2 linked regions of the Variovorax paradoxus genome follow. The protein of the gene in region 1 binds, or shares a complex with, the protein of each later gene. Links are inferred from orthologs where the notes say so. Each region holds a gene or a part of one and is shown on either strand. Other genes may lie near its edges.

The links.
Region 2: the proteins of hfq (region 1) and katE are in contact, whole or in part, in a crystal structure (PDB 3VU3), measured with the Escherichia coli proteins. The link is inferred for Variovorax paradoxus from one-to-one orthologs.

Annotation. Positions count from the first base shown.
Region 1 is NZ_CP091716.1:4,527,029-4,537,257, reverse strand. Bases 5,355-8,039 are described here. They hold hfq (RNA chaperone Hfq), read left to right. Parts: upstream 5,355-6,416; coding sequence 6,417-6,662; downstream 6,663-8,039. Other genes in these bases: hflK (FtsH protease activity modulator HflK), read left to right, coding at 7,962-8,039; hflX (GTPase HflX), read left to right, coding at 6,718-7,887; der (ribosome biogenesis GTPase Der), read left to right, coding at 5,355-6,253. Outside these bases: L3V85_RS21075 (RodZ domain-containing protein), read left to right, coding at 1-412; ispG (flavodoxin-dependent (E)-4-hydroxy-3-methylbut-2-enyl-diphosphate synthase), read left to right, coding at 409-1,683; hisS (histidine--tRNA ligase), read left to right, coding at 1,700-3,010; L3V85_RS21060 (YfgM family protein), read left to right, coding at 3,016-3,708; outer membrane protein assembly factor BamB, read left to right, coding at 3,716-4,858; more of der, read left to right, coding at 4,910-5,354; more of hflK, read left to right, coding at 8,040-9,335; protease modulator HflC, read left to right, coding at 9,353-10,229. UniProt on the Escherichia coli protein: RNA chaperone that binds small regulatory RNA (sRNAs) and mRNAs to facilitate mRNA translational regulation in response to envelope stress, environmental stress and changes in metabolite concentrations.
Region 2 is NZ_CP091716.1:1,095,875-1,108,667, reverse strand. The notes cover bases 1,819-4,775. They hold katE (catalase HPII), read right to left. Parts: upstream 4,417-4,775; coding sequence 2,221-4,416; downstream 1,819-2,220. Other genes in these bases: L3V85_RS05425 (hypothetical protein), read right to left, coding at 4,452-4,601; L3V85_RS05435 (DUF3396 domain-containing protein), read left to right, coding at 1,819-2,204. In the rest of the region: L3V85_RS05440 (hypothetical protein), read left to right, coding at 1-885; more of L3V85_RS05435, read left to right, coding at 885-1,818; L3V85_RS05420 (transglutaminase-like domain-containing protein), read left to right, coding at 4,887-5,708; ligD (DNA ligase D), read right to left, coding at 5,841-8,378; L3V85_RS05410 (Ku protein), read right to left, coding at 8,394-9,365; L3V85_RS05405 (succinylglutamate desuccinylase/aspartoacylase family protein), read right to left, coding at 9,441-10,445; L3V85_RS05400 (hypothetical protein), read left to right, coding at 10,606-10,860; rpe (ribulose-phosphate 3-epimerase), read right to left, coding at 10,850-11,545; Co2+/Mg2+ efflux protein ApaG, read left to right, coding at 11,606-12,001; L3V85_RS05385 (site-specific recombinase), read left to right, coding at 12,044-12,793.

The sequences.
Region 1 (10,229 bases):
GCCGGGCGGTTCGGGCGTCGTCGCCGAGACCGTGCCGGCTCAGGCGGTAGCGCCAAGCGGTTCGGTGGGAGCGGCTGTAGAGACGCCTGTTGCTGCCAATCCAGCCAATGCAACGACGCCGGTCGCAACGGCACCCGCCGCCGTCGCGCCTGCAGCTTCCGCCGCGAGCAGCCAGCAGCTCGTTTTCGTGGCACGTGAAGAGTGCTGGATCACCGTGACCGAAGCCGGCGGCAAGCAGCTGCTGCGTCGCAGCCTGCAGGCCGGCGAGACCGTCGGCCTGTCGGGCGCGCTGCCGCTGTCCGTGGTCGTGGGCCGTGCGTCGAGCGTCGACGTGCAGGTGCGCGGCAAGCCTTTCGACCTGAAGCCGGTCACCAAGAGCGGTGGCGTGGCGCGTTTCGAGGTGACGTCATGAGCGATTGCCTTCTTCCCATCGAATCGGCGGCGCCCAAGGCGCGCCGCTCGCGCCAGGCCAGCGTGGTCTGGGGCCCGCGTGTGGTCACGGTGGGGGGCGACGCGCCGGTGCGCGTGCAGTCGATGACCAACACCGACACCGTCGATGCCATCGGCACCGCGATCCAGGTCAAGGAGCTTGCGCTGGCCGGTTCGGAGATGGTGCGCATCACCGTCAACACGCCCGAAGCCGCCGCGCAGGTGCCCTACATCCGCGAGCAGCTCGACCGCATGGGCGTCGACGTGCCGCTGATCGGCGACTTCCATTACAACGGCCACCGGCTGCTCACCGACTATCCGGCCTGTGCCGAAGCGCTGAGCAAGTACCGCATCAACCCCGGCAACGTGGGCAAGGGCGACAAGAAGGACAAGCAGTTCGGCCAGATGATCGACGCCGCGATGCGCTGGAACAAGCCGGTGCGCATCGGCGTGAACTGGGGCAGCCTCGACCAGGAACTGCTCGCCAGCCTGATGGACACCAACAGCCAACGCGCCCAGCCCTGGGATGCCAAGCAGGTGATGTACGAGGCGCTGATCACGTCGGCCATCGAGTCCGCCAAGCTGGCCGAGTCGATGGGCATGGCCGGCAACCAGGTCATCCTGTCGTGCAAGGTGAGCGGCGTGCAAGACCTGATCTCGGTCTACCGCGAGCTGGCCCGGCGCTGCGAGTATCCGCTGCACCTGGGCCTGACCGAGGCCGGCATGGGTACCAAGGGCACGGTGGCTTCGGCCACGGCGCTGTCGATCCTGCTGCAGGAGGGCATCGGCGACACCATTCGCGTGTCGCTCACGCCGCAGCCGGGCGAGTCGCGCACGCAGGAAGTGCTGATCGCCAACGAGATCCTGCAGGCGCTTGGCCTGCGCGTGTTCGTGCCGAGCGTCACCGCCTGCCCGGGCTGTGGCCGCACCACGAGCACCACCTTCCAGGAACTGGCCAAGCAGATCGACGACTACCTGCGCATGCAGATGCCGGTCTGGCGCAAGAAGTATCCCGGCGTGGAAACGCTGAAGGTGGCCGTCATGGGCTGCATCGTCAACGGCCCAGGCGAAAGCAAGCATGCCGACATCGGCATCAGCCTGCCTGGCACCGGCGAGGCGCCCGCGGCGCCGGTCTTCATCGACGGCGAAAAGGCGCTTACGCTGCGCGGCGACAATATCGCCAACGAGTTCCACCAGCTCGTAGAAACCTATATCGAAAAGCGCTTCGGCGGCGAACACGCCGTCGCTGCCTGACACCTCCGCAGGATCCATGGCTGATAAATTGAATGCCGTCAAAGGCATGAACGACATATTGCCGCCCGAATCGGCGCGCTGGGAGTGGCTCGAGGCCACCGTGCGCGACCTGATGGGGCGGTTTGCGTACCGCAACGTCCGCACGCCGATCCTGGAACGCACGGCACTCTTCGTGCGCGGTATCGGCGAAGTGACCGACATCGTCGAGAAGGAGATGTACTCCTTCGAGGACCGCGCCGACAAGCACGGCAAGTTCGAGCACCTGACCATGCGCCCGGAGAACACCGCCGGCCTGGTGCGCGCGGTGATCGAGCACAACATGCTGTACGAAGGGCCCAAGCGCCTCTGGTACACCGGCCCGATGTTCCGCCGCGAGAACGTGCAGCGCGGGCGTTTCCGCCAGTTCCACCAGATCGGGGCCGAAGCGCTGGGCTTTGCAGGCCCGGACGTCGATGCCGAGCTGATCCTGCTGGCGAACGCACTCTGGAAGGCCATCGGCCTGACCGATGTTCGCCTCGAGCTCAACAGCCTGGGACAGCCTGCCGAACGCGCGTTGCACCGCACCGAACTCATCGCGCACTTCGAGAAGCACGCTGACAAGCTCGACGAAGATGGCAAGCGCCGCTTGCACAGCAACCCGCTGCGCATTCTCGACACCAAGAATCCGGCAATGAAGGACGTGGTCGAGTCGGCACCTAAGCTGATCGACTTTCTCGGTGCCGAATCGCTCGCGCACTTCGAGGGGCTGCAAGCCATCCTCAAGGCCAACGACATTGCATTCACGATCAATCCGCGCCTCGTGCGCGGGCTGGATTACTACAACCTCTCGGTCTTCGAATTCGTGACCGACCGCCTGGGTTCGCAAGGCACGGTGTGTGCCGGTGGGCGTTATGACGACCTGATCGCGCAGATCGGCGGCAAGCCCGCGCCGGCCGTGGGTTGGGCCATGGGCGTGGAGCGCGTGCTCGACCTGCTCAAGGAGCAAGGTGCCGAAGTGCCGGCGCCAGTGCCCGACGCCTATGCCATCGTGCCCGATGCAGCGTCCATGCCGGTCGCGCTGCGTACGCTGCAGCAGCTGCGCGAAAGCGGCGTGCGCGTGCAGATGCATGCGGCAACCGTCGACGGCCTCAGCGGCTTCAAGGCGCAGATGAAGAAGGCGGATGCCAGCGGCGCAACCTACGCCCTAATCTTCGGCGCCGATGAACTCGCACGCGGCGAGGTGACTCTCAAGGCGTTGCGCGACGGAAGCGGCGCGCAAACTTCCCGAGCACTTGCTGAAGCCCCCATCTGGGCCGCCACCCTACAATCGCCGGCTCCCAACACCTGACACGCATGGCAACCCATCTCGACCTCGAAGAACAGGAACAGCTCGACCAGCTCAAGCATTTCTGGAATACCTACGGCACCCTGATCACCTGGGCCGTCCTGCTTGTCGCCGGTGCCTTCGTGGCCTGGAACGGCTGGCAATACTTCCAGCGCAACAAGGCTGTCCAGGCCGCCGCGCTCTACGACGAGGTCGAGCGCAGCACGCAGTCCGGCGACGTCGAACGCATCCAGCGCGTGCTGGGCGACATGAAGGAGCGCTTCGCCAACACCGCCTATGCACAGCAGGCCGGCCTGCTGGTCGCCAAGACGCTGTTCGAGAAGGGCAATGCCGAAGGCTCGCGCGCAGCACTGGAGTGGGTTGCACAGAACGCCGTCGACCCTGGCTACAAGGCCGTTGCCAAGCTGCGCCTCGCGGGCGAGCTGCTCGACAGCAAGTCGTACGACGATGCACTCAAGCAGCTCGACGGCAGCGTCCCCAAGGAATTCGAACCGCTGGTGGCCGATCGCAAGGGCGACATCTACCTGGCCCAGGGCAAGCGCGACGAAGCGCAAGCCGAGTACCGCAAGGCCTGGACCGGTCTTGGCGCGACTTCCGACTACCGTCGTCTGGTCGAGATCAAGCTGAACGCGGTCGGTGTCGACCCGAAGAGCCTGGCCCCGGTCGTTACCGTCACTCCCGCAGCCCCCAAAACTCCCTGACCGCATCATGAATTTCAAGCGTCTCATGCCTGAATCGACCGCCCTGCGTGCGGGATCAGCCCTTGTTTTGGTCGCTTTCCTGGCCGCCTGTTCGGGTACCAGCAAGCCGAAGCCCGAAGAGCTGCCCGCCAATCCGGCCCTGATGGGTGTGCGCCAGGCCTGGAAGGTGCAGGTGCCTGAGGTCAAGTTCCCGCTCACGGCCGCCATCAACGGCGACATCGTCACCGTCGCGGGCAGCGACGGCACGGTGGTGGCCATCGATGCCCGCGCCGGCCGTGAAACCTGGCGCGCGAGCGCCGGTACGCCATTGGCGGCCGGCGTCGGCAGCGACGGTTCGCTGGCGGCCGTCGTCACCACCGGCAACGAACTGGTGGCCCTCGAGAACGGCAAGGTGCTGTGGAAGCAGAAGCTGTCCGCGCAAGCCTTTACAGCACCGCTGGTCGCTGGTCGCCGCGTGTTCGTGCAGACCGCCGACCGCAGCGTGAGCGCCTGGGACGGCCAGAGCGGCCGCCGCCTGTGGATCCAGCAGCGCGCGGGTGAAAACCTGGTGCTGCGCAAGTCGGGCGTGCTGATTGCCGTGGGCGACACGCTGGTGGCCGGCCTCGGCGGCCGTCTGGTCGGCATCAACCCGGGCAACGGCACCTCCCGCTGGGAAGCCCCCATCGCCGCGCCGCGCGGCACCAACGACGTGGAACGCCTGGTCGACCTGACCGGCAGCGTGAGCCGCGTGGGCGACTCGGTGTGCGCACGGGCCTACTACGCCAGCGTCGGCTGCGTCGATACCGCGCGCGGCACGCTGGCCTGGAGCAAGCCGGCCTCGGGCGCCGACGGCGTGAGCGGCGACGACCGCTTTGTCTACGGCACCGAGTCCGACGGCAGCGTCATCGCTTGGCGCCGCGGCGACGGCGAACGTGCCTGGCAGATGAGCCGCCTCAAGAACCGTGAACTGACTTCGCCGCTGGCCGTGGGCCGCTCGCTGATCATCGGCGAGAGCACCGGCACGCTGCATTTCGTGTCGCGCGAAGACGGCGCGCTGCTCAATCGTGTCACGCCCGATGGCTCCGCCATCACCGTTGCGCCGGTGCTCGTCGGCAACACGGTCGTGGTCGTGACTGCCAAGGGTGGTGTGTTTGGATATCGCCCTGAATAATCTTTTCTCGCAAGGCCCGACCATGAAAACCGCGCCATCGAAAGGCCGGCCATGAAGCCGGTCGTGGCCCTGGTCGGGCGTCCCAACGTCGGCAAGTCGACGCTGTTCAATCGCCTGACACAGACGCGCGACGCCATCGTCGCCGATTTCGCCGGCCTCACGCGCGACCGCCACTATGGCAACGGTCGCCTGGGCAAGCACGAGTTCATCGTGATCGACACCGGCGGCTTCGAGCCCGATGCCGGCAGCGGCATCTACAAGGAAATGGCCAAGCAGACACGGCAAGCCGTGGCCGAGGCCGACGTGGTGATCTTCGTCGTCGATGCCCGCGAGGGCCTGTCGGCGCAGGACCATGACATCGCCAATGAACTGCGCCGTCTCGGCAAGCCCTGCGTGCTCGCGGCCAACAAGGCCGAAGGCATGCACGACGGCACCAAGCTCGTCGACTTCTACGAACTCGGGTTCGGTGACGTGCACGGCGTTTCCGCGGCGCACGGGCAAGGCATGCGCGACCTGGTCGAGCTTGCGCTCGAGCCGCTGAACCTGCCCGACCCGGACGACGAATCCGAGGAAGACGAAGCCAACAAGCCGATCAAGCTGGCAGTGGCGGGGCGCCCCAATGTGGGCAAGTCGACGCTGATCAACACTTGGCTCGGCGAAGAGCGCCTGGTGGCATTCGACATGCCGGGCACCACGCGCGACGCGATCTCGGTGCCCTTCGAGCGCAACGGCCAGCGTTTCGAGCTGATCGACACGGCCGGCCTGCGCCGCAAGGGCAGGGTGTTCGAGGCGATCGAGAAGTTCTCGGTGGTCAAGACGCTGCAGGCCATCGAGTCGGCCAACGTGGTGCTGCTGCTGCTCGACGCCACGCAGGGCGTGACCGACCAGGACGCGCACATCGCGGGCTACATCCTCGAAAGCGGCCGCGCTGTGGTGATCGCCATCAACAAATGGGATGCAGTCGACAGCTACCAGCGCGAACAGATTCAGCGGCAGATCGAAACCCGGCTGCCTTTCCTGAAGTTTGCTGCGCTGCATTTCATCTCGGCCATTAAGCGCCAGGGCCTGGGCCCGGTGTGGCAGGCGATTGCGCAGGCCCACAAGTCGGCCACGCGCAAGATGTCCACGCCGGTGCTGACCCGGTTGCTGCTGGAGGCGGTGCAGTTCCAGGCGCCCAAGCGCGGCGGCATGTACCGGCCCAAGCTGCGCTATGCGCACCAGGGCGGCATGAATCCGCCGGTGATCGTGATTCACGGCAATTCGCTCGAGCATGTGACCGATGCTTACAAGCGCTTCCTCGAGGGGCGTTTCCGCAAGGAATTCGATCTGGTGGGTACCCCCTTGCGGATCGAATTCAAGAGCTCTCACAATCCTTTTGCGGACAAGGACGATTGAGTCCATTGGCTGCCGATGGCGGCCAATGACTTGAGGCTGGAGCGGAAGTTCCGTCTTTTGAGAACCGTTATTTTCTCAAGGCTTTTGACTCAGGTTGCTGCAGCGCGGAAACCCTGTGTTAAGGTCATCTCTCCAACAACTACTCTTGAACACGGAGAATATCGTGAGCAATAAAGGGCAACTTCTGCAAGACCCGTTTCTGAATACCCTGCGTCGCGAGCATGTGCCGGTTTCCATTTATTTGGTGAACGGTATCAAGCTGCAGGGGCAGATCGAGTCTTTTGACCAATACGTCGTGCTGCTCCGCAACACAGTGACGCAAATGGTCTACAAGCACGCCATTTCCACCATCGTGCCGGGTCGTGCCGTCAATTTCTCGGCTGCCGAGAACGACGACGCCGCAGCCTGATAGCGCGGAGCGCGGCGGCCTCGGTCGTCGCGCTTTTTCCCAATTCTGATCCCGCTTGTCTGAACAGATCCCCCGCCAGGAAGGCGCCGCCGTTCTCGTCGGCGTCGATTTCGGGCTGCCCCATTTCGACAGCGAACTCGAGGAACTCGGCCTGCTTGCGCAGACTGCCGGCCTCACGCCCGTCGCCCGTCTCTCGTGCAAGCGCAAGGCCCCCGACGCGGCCTTGTTCGTCGGTAGCGGCAAGGCCGAAGAAATCAAGGAACTGGCCGCCCTCCACAGGGCGAGCGAAGTCATCTTCGACCAGGCCCTGAGCCCCGCCCAGCAGCGCAACCTGGAGCGCCAGCTCGACGTTGCGGTGTATGACCGCACTTTCCTCATTCTCGAAATCTTCGCGCAGCGCGCCCGCTCGCACGAAGGCAAGCTTCAGGTAGAACTCGCTCGCCTGCAGTACCTCAGCACCCGGTTGGTCCGGCGCTGGTCTCACCTGGAGCGCCAGACCGGCGGTGCGGGTGTGCGCGGCGGCCCGGGCGAAAAGCAGATCGAGCTCGACCGACGGATGATCAACGAGTCGATCAAGCGCACCCGCGAGCGCCTGGCCAAGGTGCAGAAGCAGCGTGGCACGCAGCGCCGCCAGCGCGAGCGGCGCGACACCTTCAACATCTCGCTTGTCGGCTATACCAACGCCGGCAAGTCGTCGCTGTTCAATGCGCTGGTCAAGGCCCGCGCCTATGCGGCGGACCAGTTGTTCGCCACGCTCGACACCACCACGCGCAACCTTTACCTGGGAGACGCGCGGCGCCAGGTGTCGATTTCCGACACCGTGGGCTTCATCCGCGACCTGCCGCACGGCCTGGTCGACGCGTTCAAGGCGACGCTGCAGGAGGCGGTCGACGCCGACCTGCTGCTGCACGTCATCGACGCCTCCAACCCCCATTACCCCGAGCAGATGGCCGAGGTGCAGACCGTGCTGCGCGAGATCGGCGCCGACACCGTTGCGCAGCTTCTGGTCTTCAACAAGCTCGACGCCCTTGAAAGCGCTCAGCATCCGCTGCATCTGCAGGACGAGATGGAAATCGACGGCGTGCAGGTCCCCCGCATCTTCCTGAGCGCCAAGAGCGGCGAGGGCGTGCCGTTGCTGCGCGCCGAGCTCGCCCGGCAATCGGGCTCCGTAGCCGATACGATGTCCCCTGAGGCAGACGCTGAATTGCACGATGCCGCCGATTGATTGGGCACAATCCCGCCACTGACAAGAGAACGAAGCGAATGAATTCAAAGCCAGCGCGGAGAGGGTTTCTGGGCATGTTCAATCTGAACGACGGCCGATGGGGTCGCGGCGACGAGCCGTCCTCCAACGGCGATCGCCCGGCCGGCAACCGCCCCCCCGATGCCAATCCCCCAGGTGCACCGACACCCCCGCCTTCGGGCAACAACAGCAATAACAACGACCGTCCCCGCGGCCAGGGCCCCAACCAGGGCCCGCCCGACCTCGACGAACTCTGGCGCGACCTCAATCGCAAGCTCGGAGGCTTCTTCGGCGGTGGCAAGGGCGGCGGCAACCGTCCCAGCGGCGGCAACAGCAACGGTGGCGGCAACGGCTACCGCCCCGACATGAAAAACGCAGGATTCGGCCTCGGCCTGGTGGCTGCCGTGGCCGTGCTCATCTGGCTCGGCACCGGCTTCTTCATCGTGAACGAAGGCCAGCAGGCGGTCGTGACGCAATTCGGCCGCTACAAGACGACCGTCGGCGCCGGCTTCAACTGGCGCCTGCCGTACCCCATCCAGCGCCACGAAGTGGTGGTGGTCACGCAGATCCGTTCCACCGACGTGGGCCGCGACGCCATCGTGCGCTCCACGGGCCTGCGCGAATCGGCCATGCTGACCGAAGACGAAAACATCGTCGAAATCAAGTTCGCGGTGCAATACCGCCTGAGCGATGCGCGCGCCTGGCTCTACGAGAGCAAGTCGCCCGCCGAGACCGTCGTGCAGGTGGCCGAGACCTCGGTGCGCGAGGTGGTCGGCAAGATGAAGATGGACGCCGCGCTGGCCGAAGAGCGCGACCAGATCGCACCGCGCGTGCGCACGCTGATGCAGACCATCCTCGACCGCTACAAGGTCGGTGTCGAAGTGGTCGGCATCAATCTGCAGCAAGGCGGCGTGCGTCCGCCCGAGCAGGTGCAGGCTGCGTTCGACGACGTGCTCAAGGCCGGCCAGGAGCGCGAACGCGCCAAGAACGAAGCCCAGGCCTACGCCAACAACGTGGTGCCGCTCGCTACCGGTACGGCTTCGCGCCTGAAGGAAGAGTCCGAAGCCTACAAGGCGCGGATCGTGGCGCAGGCCCAGGGTGATGCCGGCCGCTTCGCCTCGGTGCTGGCCGAGTACCAGAAGGCGCCGCAGGTGACGCGCGACCGCATGTACACCGACGCCATGCAGCAGATCTACGCCAGCACGACCAAGGTGCTGGTCGACAGCAAGCAGGGCTCCAACCTGCTGTACCTGCCGCTCGACAAGCTCATGCAGCAAAGCGGCAACAGCGCGACGCCCACGCCGGTCGACGCGGCCAGCCCCAGCGTCGCCGGCACCGCGCCGGCCCAGTCCTCGGTGATCCCGGTGGCGCCCGTGACGGGCGACGTGCGAGCCCGCGACGGCCGCTCGCGCGACCGCGACGTGCGTTGAAAAAGGACTAGAAGAACATGAACAGAATCGGATTCATCGCATCGTCGATCCTCGTCTTGCTCGTGCTGCTGAGCTCGACCCTCTTCGTGGTCGACCAGCGCCAGTTCGGCGTGGTCTATGCCCTCGGCCAGATCAAGCAGGTCATTACCGAGCCGGGCCTGAACTTCAAGCTGCCGCCGCCGTTCCAGAACGTGTCGTACATCGACAAGCGGCTGCTGACGCTCTCCAGCATCGACACCGAGCCCATGCTCACGGCTGAAAAGCAGCGCGTGGTGATCGACTGGTACGTGCGCTGGCGCATCAGCGACCCGCAGGCCTACATCCGCAACGTTGGCCTCGACGAGAACGCCGGCGCGATGCAGCTCAACCGCGTGGTGCGCAATGCGTTCCAGGAAAACATCAACAAGCGAACCGTGCGCGACCTGATCTCGGTGCGCCGCGAGGCCCTGATGGCCGACGTGCAGCGCGAAGTGCTGTCGGTGGTGAAGGGCGCCAAGCCCTGGGGCGTCGACGTGGTCGACGTGCGCATCACCCGTGTCGACTACGTGGAGGCCATCACCGAATCGGTTTATCGCCGCATGGAAGCCGAGCGCAAGCGCGTGGCCAACGAACTGCGCTCGACCGGTACGGCCGAAGGCGAAAAGATCCGCGCGGACGCCGACCGCCAGCGCGAAGTGATCGTTGCCAACGCATACCGCGACGCGCAGAAGATCAAGGGTGAGGGCGATGCCCAGGCCGCCGCCGCCTACAGCGAGGCCTTCGGCCGCGACCCGCAGTTCGCCCAGTTCTACCGCAGCCTCGAGGCCTACAAGCAGAGCTTCAACAAGAAGAGCGACGTGCTGGTGCTCGATCCGTCGTCGGACTTCTTCCGCGCCATGCAGAGCTCGGGCTCGA
Region 2 (12,793 bases), 3.4 Mb from region 1 along the record:
AAGATCGAAGACCGTGAGGAAGTCGCCATCCTGCTGGCGCTGGCCGCAGCCGATCCGCAGGGGCAGAACACCCGCAAGGCGACGGGACGCGGCGCGGGCGAGACCACCATCAACGCGGCCATCGAGCAGAAGATTCCGTTTCGCGACGCCATCTCGAAGGTGTGCGTGGCGGCCGACCGGATGCCCGTTCTGAGTCTTCGGCGAAAGAAAGGTGTGTCGATCAAGGACCTGCCTCATGCCAAGCGAAAAATCATTGAGGAACTGTTGGCGATGTCGGTCGAGCAACTGACCGATGTGGAGCTTGAGGAGTTCTTCGTCATCAAGCTCAAGCAGCTGGCGGTCAACCTGCTTTTCGAGTTCGTGGATGAGTGTCTGGATTGGGCCAGCCCGCTGAAATGTGAGGAGGCTTTCGGGCCACCGCCGAGCTATGACGATCATCCTGTGGAGGGAGTAACCCGGCTCAAGCGACTGGGCACGATCAATCCTTTCTATCCTTCGCCCTACCAGTACCGCAAAGGCGGCATCTCGGCCGACTTGGTGATTCAGGAGTATCGGCACCAGAAGCCGGACAAGGGCAATATCTTCGCCATCGTGGAGATCAAGTTTCCGGGGGATCGGATTGAGGCGAAGCAGTTGGATGCTTATCAGCGGATGCTTGATCGGGCTGCAAAGGTCAAGACTGAAAGGGCACCAATTCGGTTCCAGAACAAGCCTGTCAGCTCCGGCGGGCGGCTGTCACTGTTCCGATACCCGGAGGACATTGCAGTTCATGGTCACAAGGAGTCCGACAAACCAGCCGAGCATGACAAGAAAGAAGAATCCAAGCCGCAGAAGTCGGAGCACTCCAGTGGCAAGTCGCGGCATAGCAGGAAACGAGGTATTTGATGAGCACAGCGGAATTGTTCCTCGAGCCCGAGGAGATCGAGAAATTCATCCGTGAGAGCAAGATCGCTCCACAGTGGTTTTACGGCTATCCGGGTCGGGCACTGGGCATCTGCCCGTACGTGACCTTCTACATCTATCACCAGCCTCAGGATTACATGTCGGTGGCGAACAAGTTCATCGACATCTGGGAGCGCTTCGGTCGACTCGTCGATGAGCCCATCAAGAAGGTGTTCAAGTCACGCACGCAGGTGTGGCTCGATGCAGGGGATGCTCGGTTTCCGAAAGATCTGCGGGCTGAAGCGGAGCACCATCAAGAGGAGTTTGAGACTTACTATTTGATGGCGACGGACATGGAGTCGCCCGATGCTTCACCGCTATGGTCCTATGCCGCCCGTGTGGATCACGTGCCCCAGCAGTGCTACAGCACGCTCAAACTGATCTTCTGCTACGACTGGTATCAGGACGGCAATGAAACCAGGTGGAGCGACTTCGTGCGCGATTGCATCAGTTCGCTTCGGCCCGAACAGGCGTACATGGGATATGAGGTGGGAAACGGTGGCCTCGGCGTGATGGGGGCCTACGAGGCCGATGTGCTGGAACGCATATGTGCCGACTATTTCTACGGCCTGGACATTGATCATCCGTCGAGCATGGGGTTTCACTATCACGATGCCAGCAACGATGGATACGTGAACCCGTCTCGGCTTGGCGCGGGCCTTCGGCCGCCGACATGGTGCTTCATGCTTTCGCCGGTCTGGCAACGCAAGCTGGGCAAGCCCGAACACCAGATCCGTGTCGAACTGGCTGACCCGCGCATCAAAATCACGGCCGTGCCTTACCCGAGGAACGCACTCAACCCTGACGGCGCGAACGGTCTCTGGATCGAGCTGGGCGACCTCGATCTCTACCCGGTGGAAGACGGCGTGCCCGACGTGCTGGTCAAGGCCAATCGCCTGATCCGCCCGATCCGTTGCGACGACCTGAACCTCAACACCCTGGACGCCTGGGATGGCGATCCCAATCCACGGTTCGGGTATGACACGTCGCTGCGCTGGATGCGCCGCTTCGACGAAGACAGCGACTGGCCCAGCGCCGAGCAGCGCCGCAAGCCATCGCCTGATGAAGGTCGAGACCCCTCGGCCAGGTTGTCTTATGTCCCGGGCGGCGAACCCTGCCCGCAGGCCGGCTGGTGGTTCACCCTGGCGCAATCGGACAGCCGGCGCTACTTCGAGAAAGGCGAGGTCATGCCGATCATCAAGGGCAGCTCGTTCGGCGATACGTACTGGCAACGCCTGAACGATCCAGACAAGCCGGCCTGACGACAGTCACCGCCCGTCACGCAGGCACCGCGTCGATGTTCGCCCGGTCCCAGTGCCGGTGCTTGGCAATCGCCGCAATGAAGTCGTTCGCCACCTGCGTGGCGGCCGTGGTGTCGCCCATGTTGGTGACGGGCGTTGCCGCCACCACCACGCCGGCGGGCGCATCGGCCTGCGGCAGGTCGGCGGCGATGCCGAGTGTCGACAGCAGCCGCACGCCTTCGCCCACGGTGCAGATCGCCTTGCAGTGCTTGTAGGCCTCGAGCACGAAGTGCACCGCGTCGCCGATGCCGGCCATGGCCGCGGCGCTTTCGCTGCCCGCGGGCACCAGCACCGCGTCGAACATGACCGACGGGGTGTTGGCGAAGGTCATGTCGACATCGATCTGCCGCTTCGACGCGCTGGCCACGGTGCCCAGCCTCGGGCCCACGATCTTGCATTGGGCGCCGGCCTGTTCGAGCGCGTCGCGGATCGGCTTGAGCGAAGCCGAGTCGACGCCGTCGGCCACCAGGATCGCGATCTTGCGCGTGCGGATGGTGCCGTCGCCGGTGTCGGCCATGCTGAGCGCGGGCGACTCGTCGATGGGCAGCGTCATGCGGTGTTCGCGAAAGCCCGCGCGGCCTGCCGCCGCCTTGGCGTCGGGCTCGCCGATGCCCAGCGGCTCGGCCACGCGGCGCGCGAGTTTCTCGTCCACGTGCGCGAGGTTGTCGACCATGCGCTGGCGGATGGCGGGCACTTCGAGCTTCGACAGCTCGAAGCGGAAGGCCGCGATGATGTGTTCCTTCTCGGCCGCGCTCTGGCTGTTGAAGAACAGCCGCGCCTGCGTGAAGTGATCGTCGAAGGAGGCACTGCGGCGGCGCACCTTCGGCGGATCGATCTCTTCGGGGAACGACTGGAAGCCGTGGCTGCCGCCGTCCACGCGAAACTCGGCGCCGCTGCCCAGCGTGTTGGGCTCGTAGGCCACCTGGCCGCGCGCGATGGTCTGGCGGTGCATGCCGTCGCGCTGCATGTTGTGGAACGGGCACACGGCCTTGTTGATCGGCAGCTCGTGGAAGTTGGCGCCGCCCAGCCGCGAGATCTGCGTGTCGGTGTACGAGAACAGGCGCCCTTGCAGCAGCGGGTCGTTGCTGAAGTCGATGCCCGGCACCACGTGGCCCGGGTGGAAGGCCACCTGCTCGGTCTCGGCGAAGAAGTTGTCGGGGTTGCGGTTGAGCACCAGCTTGCCGATCTTCTGCACCGGCACCATCTCTTCGGGAATGAGCTTGGTGGGGTCGAGCAGGTCGAAGCCCAGCGAGTGTTCCTTGTCCTGCGGAATCATCTGCACGCCGAGTTCCCATTCGGGGAAGTCGCCGTTCTCGATGGCCTCCCACAGGTCGCGGCGGTGGAAGTCTGCGTCCTTGCCGGCGATCTTCTGAGCCTCGTCCCACACCAGGCCGTGGATGCCGAGCTTGGGCTTCCAGTGGAACTTGACGAAGTGGCTCTCGCCGCGGCTGTTGATGAAGCGAAAGGTGTGCACGCCGAAGCCTTCCATCATGCGAAGGCTGCGCGGAATGGCGCGGTCGCTCATGGCCCACATCAGCATGTGGGTGCTCTCGGGCATGAGCGAGGCGAAGTCCCAGAAGGTGTCGTGCGCGCTCGCGGCCTGCGGCATCTCGTGGTGCGGCTCGGGCTTGACGGCGTGGATGAGGTCGGGGAACTTCATCGCGTCCTGGATGAAGAACACCGGGATGTTGTTGCCCACGAGGTCGTAGTTGCCTTCGCGGGTGTAGAACTTGACGGCGAAGCCGCGCACGTCGCGCACCGTGTCGGCGGAGCCGCGCGAGCCGGCCACGGTCGAGAAGCGCACGAAAACGGGCGTCTTCTGGTCGGGGTCCTGGAGAAAGTCGGCGCAGGTGAACTGCGACATCGACTTGTAGACCTGGAAGTAGCCATGCGCGGCCGAACCGCGCGCATGCACCGCGCGCTCGGGGATTCGCTCGTGGTCGAAGTGGGTGATCTTCTCGCGCAGGATGAAATCTTCGAGCAGCGTGGGCCCGCGCACGCCCGCCTTCAGCGAGTTGTGGTTGTCGGGAATCTGCAGGCCCTGGTTGGTCGTGAGGGTCGGCGGATGCTCGACGGTGAAGCCTTCGAGCTGCTGCTGCTTGGCGTTGCTGCCGTCGCCCGCCTTGCTGGCGCTCGCGCGGCGGCCGGCCGCGGCCTTGTTCTGTGGCGTCATCGGGGATTTGCTGGAATCTTTCATGGGGAGGGCGCTCAGCCCATTTCGTTGTTGTCCAGGAACATGTCGAGCACGTTCACCAGGGCGATGAGGCAGATGCATCCGGCCACCGCGGCGACGGCCCACACGAGGATCTCGTCTCCCCAGGCACCGGTGAGCGAGTCGAACAGCGTTGAAAACTCCATGATTCCCTCCAAGGAACAAGTACTGGGGCGTAGACAGGGTGCGAACGGAGCACAAGGTTATGTTTGGCGCGCGCCGCGACCCGTAGTGGCGCCCCGCCCTACTCTGTGGGAGAACAAGTGCGCACGCGGTAGGAGCGCGCCGACAGCGCATCGCGGCGGCCTACGCGGGGTCGCGCATCCTGGATGCGTGGCCTTGCAACCCGCGTCGCATAGCATGGGCCGAAGGTGGCACCCATCGTGCTTGCCACCTCTTGGCCCGTGTCACCCCAGGGAAGAAAGAACTCCATGCAGATCAGGATCGGTTTCGACATCGAACTCGGCGTCACCGCCCCCACGGCGTTGATCTACATGCTGCAGGTGCATCCGTCGCGCGCCGGCGACTTGCAGGGCGGCGGCGAGCACCTCACCATCAGCCCGCCGCTGCCGACCGACCACTACGCGGACGCCTTCGGCAACCAGTGCGCGCGGGTGCACGTGCCGATGGGCGTGAGCAGCGTGCGGCTGCGCAACCATGCGACGGTGTACGACACCGGCTGGCCCGACGCCGTCGACTTCGGCGCGGCCGAGCACAGCGCCGCCGACCTGCCGGTGGAGACGCTGCCCTTCGTGCTGCCCAGCCGCTACTGCGAGGTCGACAGCGAGCTGCTGGCCTTCGCATGGGCCAACTTCTCCAGCGTGACGCCGGGCTGGTCGCGCGTGCAGGCCATCTGCGACTTCGTGCACCGGCACCTGCGCTTCGACTACCAGAACGCGCGCGCCACGCGCACCGCGCTGGAGGGTTTTCGCGAGCGCACGGGCGTGTGCCGCGACTTCGCGCACCTGGCGATCACGCTGTGCCGCTGCATGAACATTCCCGCCCGCTACGTGACGGGCTATCTGGGCGACATCGGCATTCCGCCGGTGCGCTATCCCATGGACTTCAGCGCCTGGTTCGAGGTGTACCTGGGCAACCGCTGGCACACCTTCGATGCGCGGCACAACACGCCGCGCATCGGGCGCGTGGTGATCGCGCGCGGACGCGACGCGGCGGACGTGCCGATCACGATGGTGTTCGGTGCGAACACGCTGCAGCGTTTCGATGTGACGACGGAAGAAGTGCTGCAGTAGGCCTTTGTCTTGCTCCTTCCCCCGCTGGGGGAAGGTTGGGATGGGGGCAGGCCTTCTATTGAGCGCCGCGCCGTTTTGAACGCCGTCGTGCCCCCACCCCGGCCCTCCCCCGGAAGGGGAGGGAGAAATACCTTATTTGCTGCTGTAGCCGAGCAGCTTCATCGCCGCGGCCAAGCCCTTGCGGCTGCGCTCCATGGCGGCCCACGGCTTGTTGCCGATTGCGAAGCGCTCGGCCGCGTTGCCGACATTCCACTGGTCGGCCGCCGTCACCACGGGCAGTTCTTCCCACGCGAGCGGCACGGAAACGCCGAGCCCCGGCCGCGAGCGCGCCGACCATGCGCTCACCGTGGTCGCGCCGAAACCGTTGCGCAGGTAGTCGACGAAGACCTTGCCCACGCGGTTGCGCGGACCGCTCTTGGCCACGAAGCGCGATGGAATGGTCTCGGCCAGATGCGCCACCACGGCCTGCGAGAAGCCCTTGACGGCGTCCCAGTCGTACTGGCGCCGCAGCGGCACCACCACGTGCAGCCCCTTGCCGCCGCTGGTCTTCAGGAACGAAGGCAGGCCCAGTTCGTCGAGCAGGGTGCGCACCAGCATGGCCGCCTCCTGGATCCGGGGCCAGGCGACGCCTTCGCCGGGGTCGAGGTCGAAGGTCATGCGGTCGGGCTTGCCGATGGCGCGCGAGGTGGCGTTCCAGGTGTGAAGCTCGATCACGTTCATCTGCGCGGCGCCCAGAAGGCCCGTCCGGGTGTCGATCTGCAGCAGCGGCTCGTGGCCGGGGTCGAGCGCGGGGTCGAGCAGGCGCACGCCGGGGATCTCGCGGTTCTGCACGTGCTTCTGGAAGAACAGCTCGCCGCCCACGCCCTCGGGCGCGCGCACCAGCGACACCGGCCGCCCGCGCAGGTGCGGCAGCATGAGCGTGGCCACGCTGTCGTAGTAGGCCGCGAGCTGGCCCTTGGTGATGCCGCTGTGCTTGTCGATCACGCGGTCGGCATGGGTGATCTTCTGGGCCATGGGCGCGGGTTTTCCTTTCTTCTTCGCTGGCGATGAAGCGTCGGCTTCGATCTCGCCAGCTTCCTTCGGCCGCTCGCGCCGGATGTCGCGCGCGGGCTTGTCGGCGCGCAGGCCCTGGAACACCGCCTGGCGCACCCGGTCTTCGCGCGTCCATTCGCCGAACGAGACCTCGGCCACGAGCGACGGCTTGACCCACTGCGCCTTGACGCCGCGCGGTTGCGGCGAGAACGGGCAGTCGTCGGTCGCCAGCCTGTCGAGCCTGGCCTTGATGTCGGCCAGGCGCTTCGCGTCGAAGCCGGTGCCGACGTTGCCGCAGTAGCGCAGCCGGCCGGTGGCCTCGTCGTGCACGCCCAGCAGCAAGGCACCGAAGCCGGCGCGCGCGCCCTTGGGCGCGGTGTAGCCGCCGATCACGAACTCCTGGCGCTGCTGGTTCTTGAGCTTGATCCAGTCGGGCGAGCGGCGCGGCACATAGGGCGAGCCCTTGCGCTTGCAGACGATGCCCTCGAAGCCGATGCGCGCGGACGACGCGAGCAGGTCGCGCGGCGCGGCATCGAAGGCCTCGCTCAGGCGCAGCGGCGCGGGCGGCTTCTTGCCGAGCAGCTTCGCGAGCCGCGCGCGGCGCTCCTCGACCGGCAGTTCGCGCAGGTCTTCGCCGTCTAGAAAGGGCGCGTCGAACAGCCAGTAGACGATGGCCGAGGTCGCGCCGCGGTCGAAGGCGTTCTGCAGCGCCTGGAAGTCGGGCGCGCCGTTCTCGCCTTCGACGGTGATCTCGCCGTCGAGCCATGCCGCGCCGGTGGACAGTTTCGCGAGCGCCTCGGCGAGCGCGGGCAGCTTCGCGGTCCAGTCGTGCCCGTTGCGGGTGAAGCAGCGGACCTTGCCTTTGTCGATGCGCGCGAGCAGGCGGTAGCCGTCGAACTTGAGCTCGTAGAGCCAGTCGCCGGGCGATGCGGGCGGAGACGCCGCCAGGGTGGCAAGCTGGGGCTGCAGGGTGGCGGGGAGCGCGACCTTCTTCGGTGCCTTTGCTTGTACCTTTGCGGGCGCCTTGGCCGGCATCTTTTTGGCAGGCTGCGCCACATCGTCCACGCCGCGCCCGCTCAGCACGCTCGCGGGCTGCTCTTCGAGTACGTCGTAGTCGTCGAGCGCGCGCGCCTCGGCGTCGCGCTCCTTGATGAGCAGCCAGGGCTCGTGCGACTCATCGCCCTTGCCGTGCATGCGCACCAGCGTCCAGTGGCCGTGCAGCTTCTCGCCGCGCAGTTCGAACTTGAGCTTGCCCGCCGCGAGCGACTTGCGCGCGTCGCCATCGGGCAGCCAGTCGCCCCGGTCCCAGACGATGACGGTGCCCGCGCCGTACTGCTTCGGCGGGATGGTGCCTTCGAAGCCGGCATAGGAAATCGGATGGTCCTCGACATGCACCGCCATGCGCTTGACGGCCGGATCGAGGCACGGCCCCTTCGGCACGGCCCAGCTCTTGAGCGTGCCGTCGAGTTCGAGCCGGAAGTCGTAGTGCAGATGGCTCGCGTGGTGCTTCTGGATCACGAAGGACAGCACGCCCTTGCCCGCCCGGCCGCCGGTCTTGGGCTCGGGCGTGCGCGAGAAGTCGCGCTTGCCGTGGTAGCGCGCGAGTGCCTTGCGCGCCGTCGATGCCGTCGTGCCCATGACCGCCGTGCTCCGTCAGGCTGCCTTGCGGTGGCGCACCGGCGCCTTGCGCGCGGCCTTGGCGGCCGGCTTGCGCTTCTTCGCCGCGGCCTTGGGAGGAGGTGCCTCATCTTCTTCGTCTTCCTCATCGGCGGCCGCGGCCTTGGCCGTCTTGCCGCCCTTGCCACGCAGGCTGCGCTGCAGCAGCTCGGTCAGGTCGATGATCTTGGCGCCGCGGCCCTCGGTGGATTGCGATTCCTCGGGCTCGGGCTGAGTGACGGTCTCGGTCTGGCCGGCTTTCACCTTCTTGTCGACCAGCCGGAGGATCTCGTCCTTGAACTCGTCCTTGAATTCGTCGGGGTCCCAGTCGGTGCTCATGTCGTCGACCAGTTCCTTGGCCATCTTGAGTTCGCGCTCGCTCAGGCCGGCCTTCTTCGCGTCTTCGGAGGGCAGCGGCAGGTCGGTCCAGGGGCGGATGTCGGCGCCCCAGCGCAGCAGGTTGAGCACCAGGCCGGGGCCCGCGGGCACCAGCACTGCAAGATGCTGCTTGGTCTGGATGACGACGCGCGCCACGCCCACGCGCCCGCTGCGTTGCAGGGTCTCGCGCAGCAGCGCGTAAACCTTGGCGCCGCGATTGATGGGGGCCACGTAATAAGGCCGCTCGAGGTAGACGAAGGGAATGCCGTCGGCCGGCACGAAGGTCTCGATCTCGATGGTCTGCGTGGTCTTGGGGTAGGCGGCGGCAATTTCCTTGTCGCTGAGCACGACGTACTCGCCGTCTTCGTACTCGATGCCCTTGACGATCTGCTCGCGCGCTATTTCCTTGCCGGTCTTCTTGTTGATGCGCTTGTAGCCGACCGGGTCCATGGTGCGCTTGTCGAGCCAGTCGAAGTCGATGCCGTGGTCGGTGGTGGCCGAATACAGCGCGACCGGAATGTGGACCAGGCCGAAGCTGATCGCGCCCTTCCACAGGACGCGCGGCGCGGGGGCTTTCTTAGAGACTGGCATGGGCACACTCCTTCAGGCTTGGAATGTGCGCCGCCCGCCCGTGCGGGCGATGTAGGAGCGCGGCCCCAGCCGCCGTCAGGCCACGGCGCCGGCCACCGGGCCCAGTTGGCGCTCGCTGGGCCGCGCGAAGTAGAACCATTCGGCGCCCGGCAGCGCCAGCGCGTTGGGGAACACGATGAAGCCGTCTTCGGGTGCGCTCAGCAGGGTGCCGTCGTGCCGCATGCCGATGGGTTCGCCGCGCGCCACTTCGTCGAAGGTGGCCCAGTCGCGCACGAAGCTGTCGTCCTCGTGCAGGCGGTCGGTCACGCTGGCCAGCCGCAGCAGCCGGGGTGGCTGCGCCGGGCCGGCGGACAGCCCCGGCGGCAGCGCGGCCATGCCCAGCAGCGCGAGCGTGCGGCGAATGGCGCGCCAAGCCACCTCGGGCGCCTGCGGGTCCAGGTGCTGGCCGCATTCGAGCGTGACGCCGTAGCCGCCGCGGCTGCGGATGTATTCGTTGGTGCCCCGGCCGAAATCGATGGCGGCTTCGTCGGCCGGCGTGCCGCCCGCGCGCTGCGCGAGGCCCGCGGCGTAGATGTCGAGCCAGCCTTCCACCACGATGGGCGTGCCGATGTGCAGCGCGAGCTGGCCTTCCTCGAAGGAGCGGGCAAAGGGCTCCAGCGTGCCGGTGTTGTCGCGCGGGCCGATCATGGCGAAGGCCTCGCCCTCGCTCTGGAAGGAATGCAGGTCGAGCAACACCTCGTGGCGCGCGATCAGCGGAGCCAGCGCATTGGTCACGCGGGCTTCGTAGTCGGCGGGCGCTTCGGTGGGCCGGAACAGGCGATTCAGGTTGCGCTCGCCCTCGCGCTGCAGGCGCCGGCGCGCGAGCGGGTTGGCGACCGGCACCAGGGTCAGTTCGCCGCGCTGCAGGCGCAGCGTGCCGGCCTCCAGCTCGGCCAGGATGCGCTCGATGCCCAGCGTGCCGGAGATTTCGTCGCCATGCACACCGCCCAGCACGAGCAGGCGGGGACCGGGATTCAGCGAGGCGAAGGCATGGATGCGCAGGCTGTCGGTGGCTGCGCCGTCGAATGGATCGGAGGACATCCGGGGATTATTGCGGAGCCCTTTCCCTGCGCGCAAAGGCGCTACTCATTTCATAGCAGGATGCGGGCCATGGCCGCCTACAGGGGCTGCCTTGCCTGTCCTACCAGGCCGGACACGGGCGCGGCCCAGGCTCGGACTTCATCCAAGCGAAGGAGCTCACATGAACAAGAGCAGCAAGGCCGCGCCGCAGAAGCAGGACGCGGAAGGCGGCAAGACCAAGGTGGCGCAGGACGGTGAAAAAGCGCCGCGCCTGCCGCACGAGCACGATCAGTCCTCGGACAGCCAGCAGACCCGGGACGGCCATCCGCCCGAAGTGGGCCGCCAGGCCCATGAAGACGTGGAGCGCGGCCTGGTCGATACCGACCGCGGGCTGGAAGCCAACCGCGTCTACAAGAGCGGGAAGATCAGCCGCTGACCACGCCGGCCAGCTGCTTGCGCATGTCGCCGATGACGGCGCCGTAGTCCTTGGCATTGAAGATCGCGCTGCCCGCCACGAAGGTGTCGGCGCCGGCGGAGGCCACGCGCGCAATGTTGTCGACCTTGATGCCGCCGTCCACTTCGAGGCGAATGTCGCGGCCGCTCTGCTCGATGCGCTTGCGCGCCATCTCGATCTTGCGCAGGGCCGAGTCGATGAAGCTCTGGCCGCCGAAGCCGGGGTTCACGCTCATGATCAGGATCAGGTCGATGTCGTCGATGGCCCAGTCCAGCGCCTCCAGGCCCAGGCCCGGGTTGAACACCAGCCCGGCCTTGCAGCCGGCGGCCTTGATGGCCTGGATGCTGCGGTGCACGTGGGGCGAGGCGTCGGGGTGGAAGCTGATGTAGTCGGCGCCCGCCTGCGCGAAGGAGGCGGCCAGCGCGTCGACCGGCTGGATCATCAGGTGCACGTCGATCGGCACCGGGGTGCCGTCGGCGGTCTTGGCATAGGGCTTGAGCGCCTGGCAGATCATCGGGCCGAAGGTCAGGTTCGGCACGTAATGGTTGTCCATCACGTCGAAGTGGATCCAGTCGGCGCCGGCCGCGATCACGTCGGTCAGTTCTTTGCCGAGGTGCGCGAAGTCGGCGGACAGGATGGATGGCGCGATGCGGAACGGGGTGCTCATAACCCTGGATTCTCGCAGCCGGCGGAAGTCCGACCAAAGGCCTCCGTTACCATGCGCCCCATGTCACACAGCCCCTTCAGCGTACAGGTCGAACCGCGCTTCCTGGCCGACCAGTCGTCCGCCAAGGACAACATCTACACCTTTTCCTACACGGTGACGGTCACGAACACGGGTTCGGTGGCCGCCCAGCTGATCGCGCGCCACTGGCTGATCAACGACGCCTCGGGCCATGCCCAGGAAGTCAAGGGCCTGGGCGTGATCGGCCAGCAGCCGCTGCTGGCGCCCGGCGAATCCTTCCGTTACACGAGCGGCTGCCGCCTGCAGGCGCCCAGCGGCACGATGCACGGCAGTTTTTTCGTGGTGAGCGAGGAAGGCGAGCGCTTCGACGTTCCGATTCCCATGTTCGTGCTCGAAGCCGACATCGGCGGCGCCCCTGTCTCCCGCGTACTGCACTGAGCACGGCGCACCCTCTTCCCCTTTTCTCCCCCGCCCCCCGACATGGCTGCCGCATCGCGCGACTTGCAGGGGCTGCTTGCCGGCCTCGACCCGACGGCCGATGTGGCGCAGCGCCACATCTGGCTCATCAATATCTTCGACTGGCTGCGCGGCGACCGCGCCTCGCCCCAGGCGGCCATGGGCCGCGTGCAGCTGCTGCTGGACGCCATCGAGGCGCGGCCGGAGCTGCGCGAGCGCCTGCGCGCCTGGTGGCGCGCCTTCACGCAGTCGGTCGACCTGACCACGCTGCTGGCCGACTACGGCTTCGCGCCGCGCACCGCCTTCGCCAGCGAGCTGAGCGAGCGGCTGCGCCGCAAGATCCTGCCGGGCACGCCCGAGACTACCGACGCGTCGGACCTGTTCCGCATGGTGCTGCCCGGCGTGTTCGACGCCGGCTGGATCGCGCTGCTCGACGAGACGCAGCTCGCGCGCATCGGCGCGCTGCTGGCCGACGCCGCCATCGACGAGGACGGCGCCCCGCGCTGGCGCCACACGGTGATGGACGCCGTGACCTACTGCGCCAGCCAGGTGGTGGCCACCGGCTTTTCGCCCGAGCTGCGGCTGCGCATGAGCCCCGAGCTCGGCGCGGGGCGCCCGTTCCACGCGCTGATGGCCGACCTGGACGGCCTGCGCGAGCAGATGTTCGCGCAGCCGCGCGACGACCAGGCGCTGCAGGCCGCCTTCGTGGTGTTTCGCGACCGGCTCGACGCCTGCCGCGCCGTGACTTCGTCGGTCTACACGCACCTGGAGGAC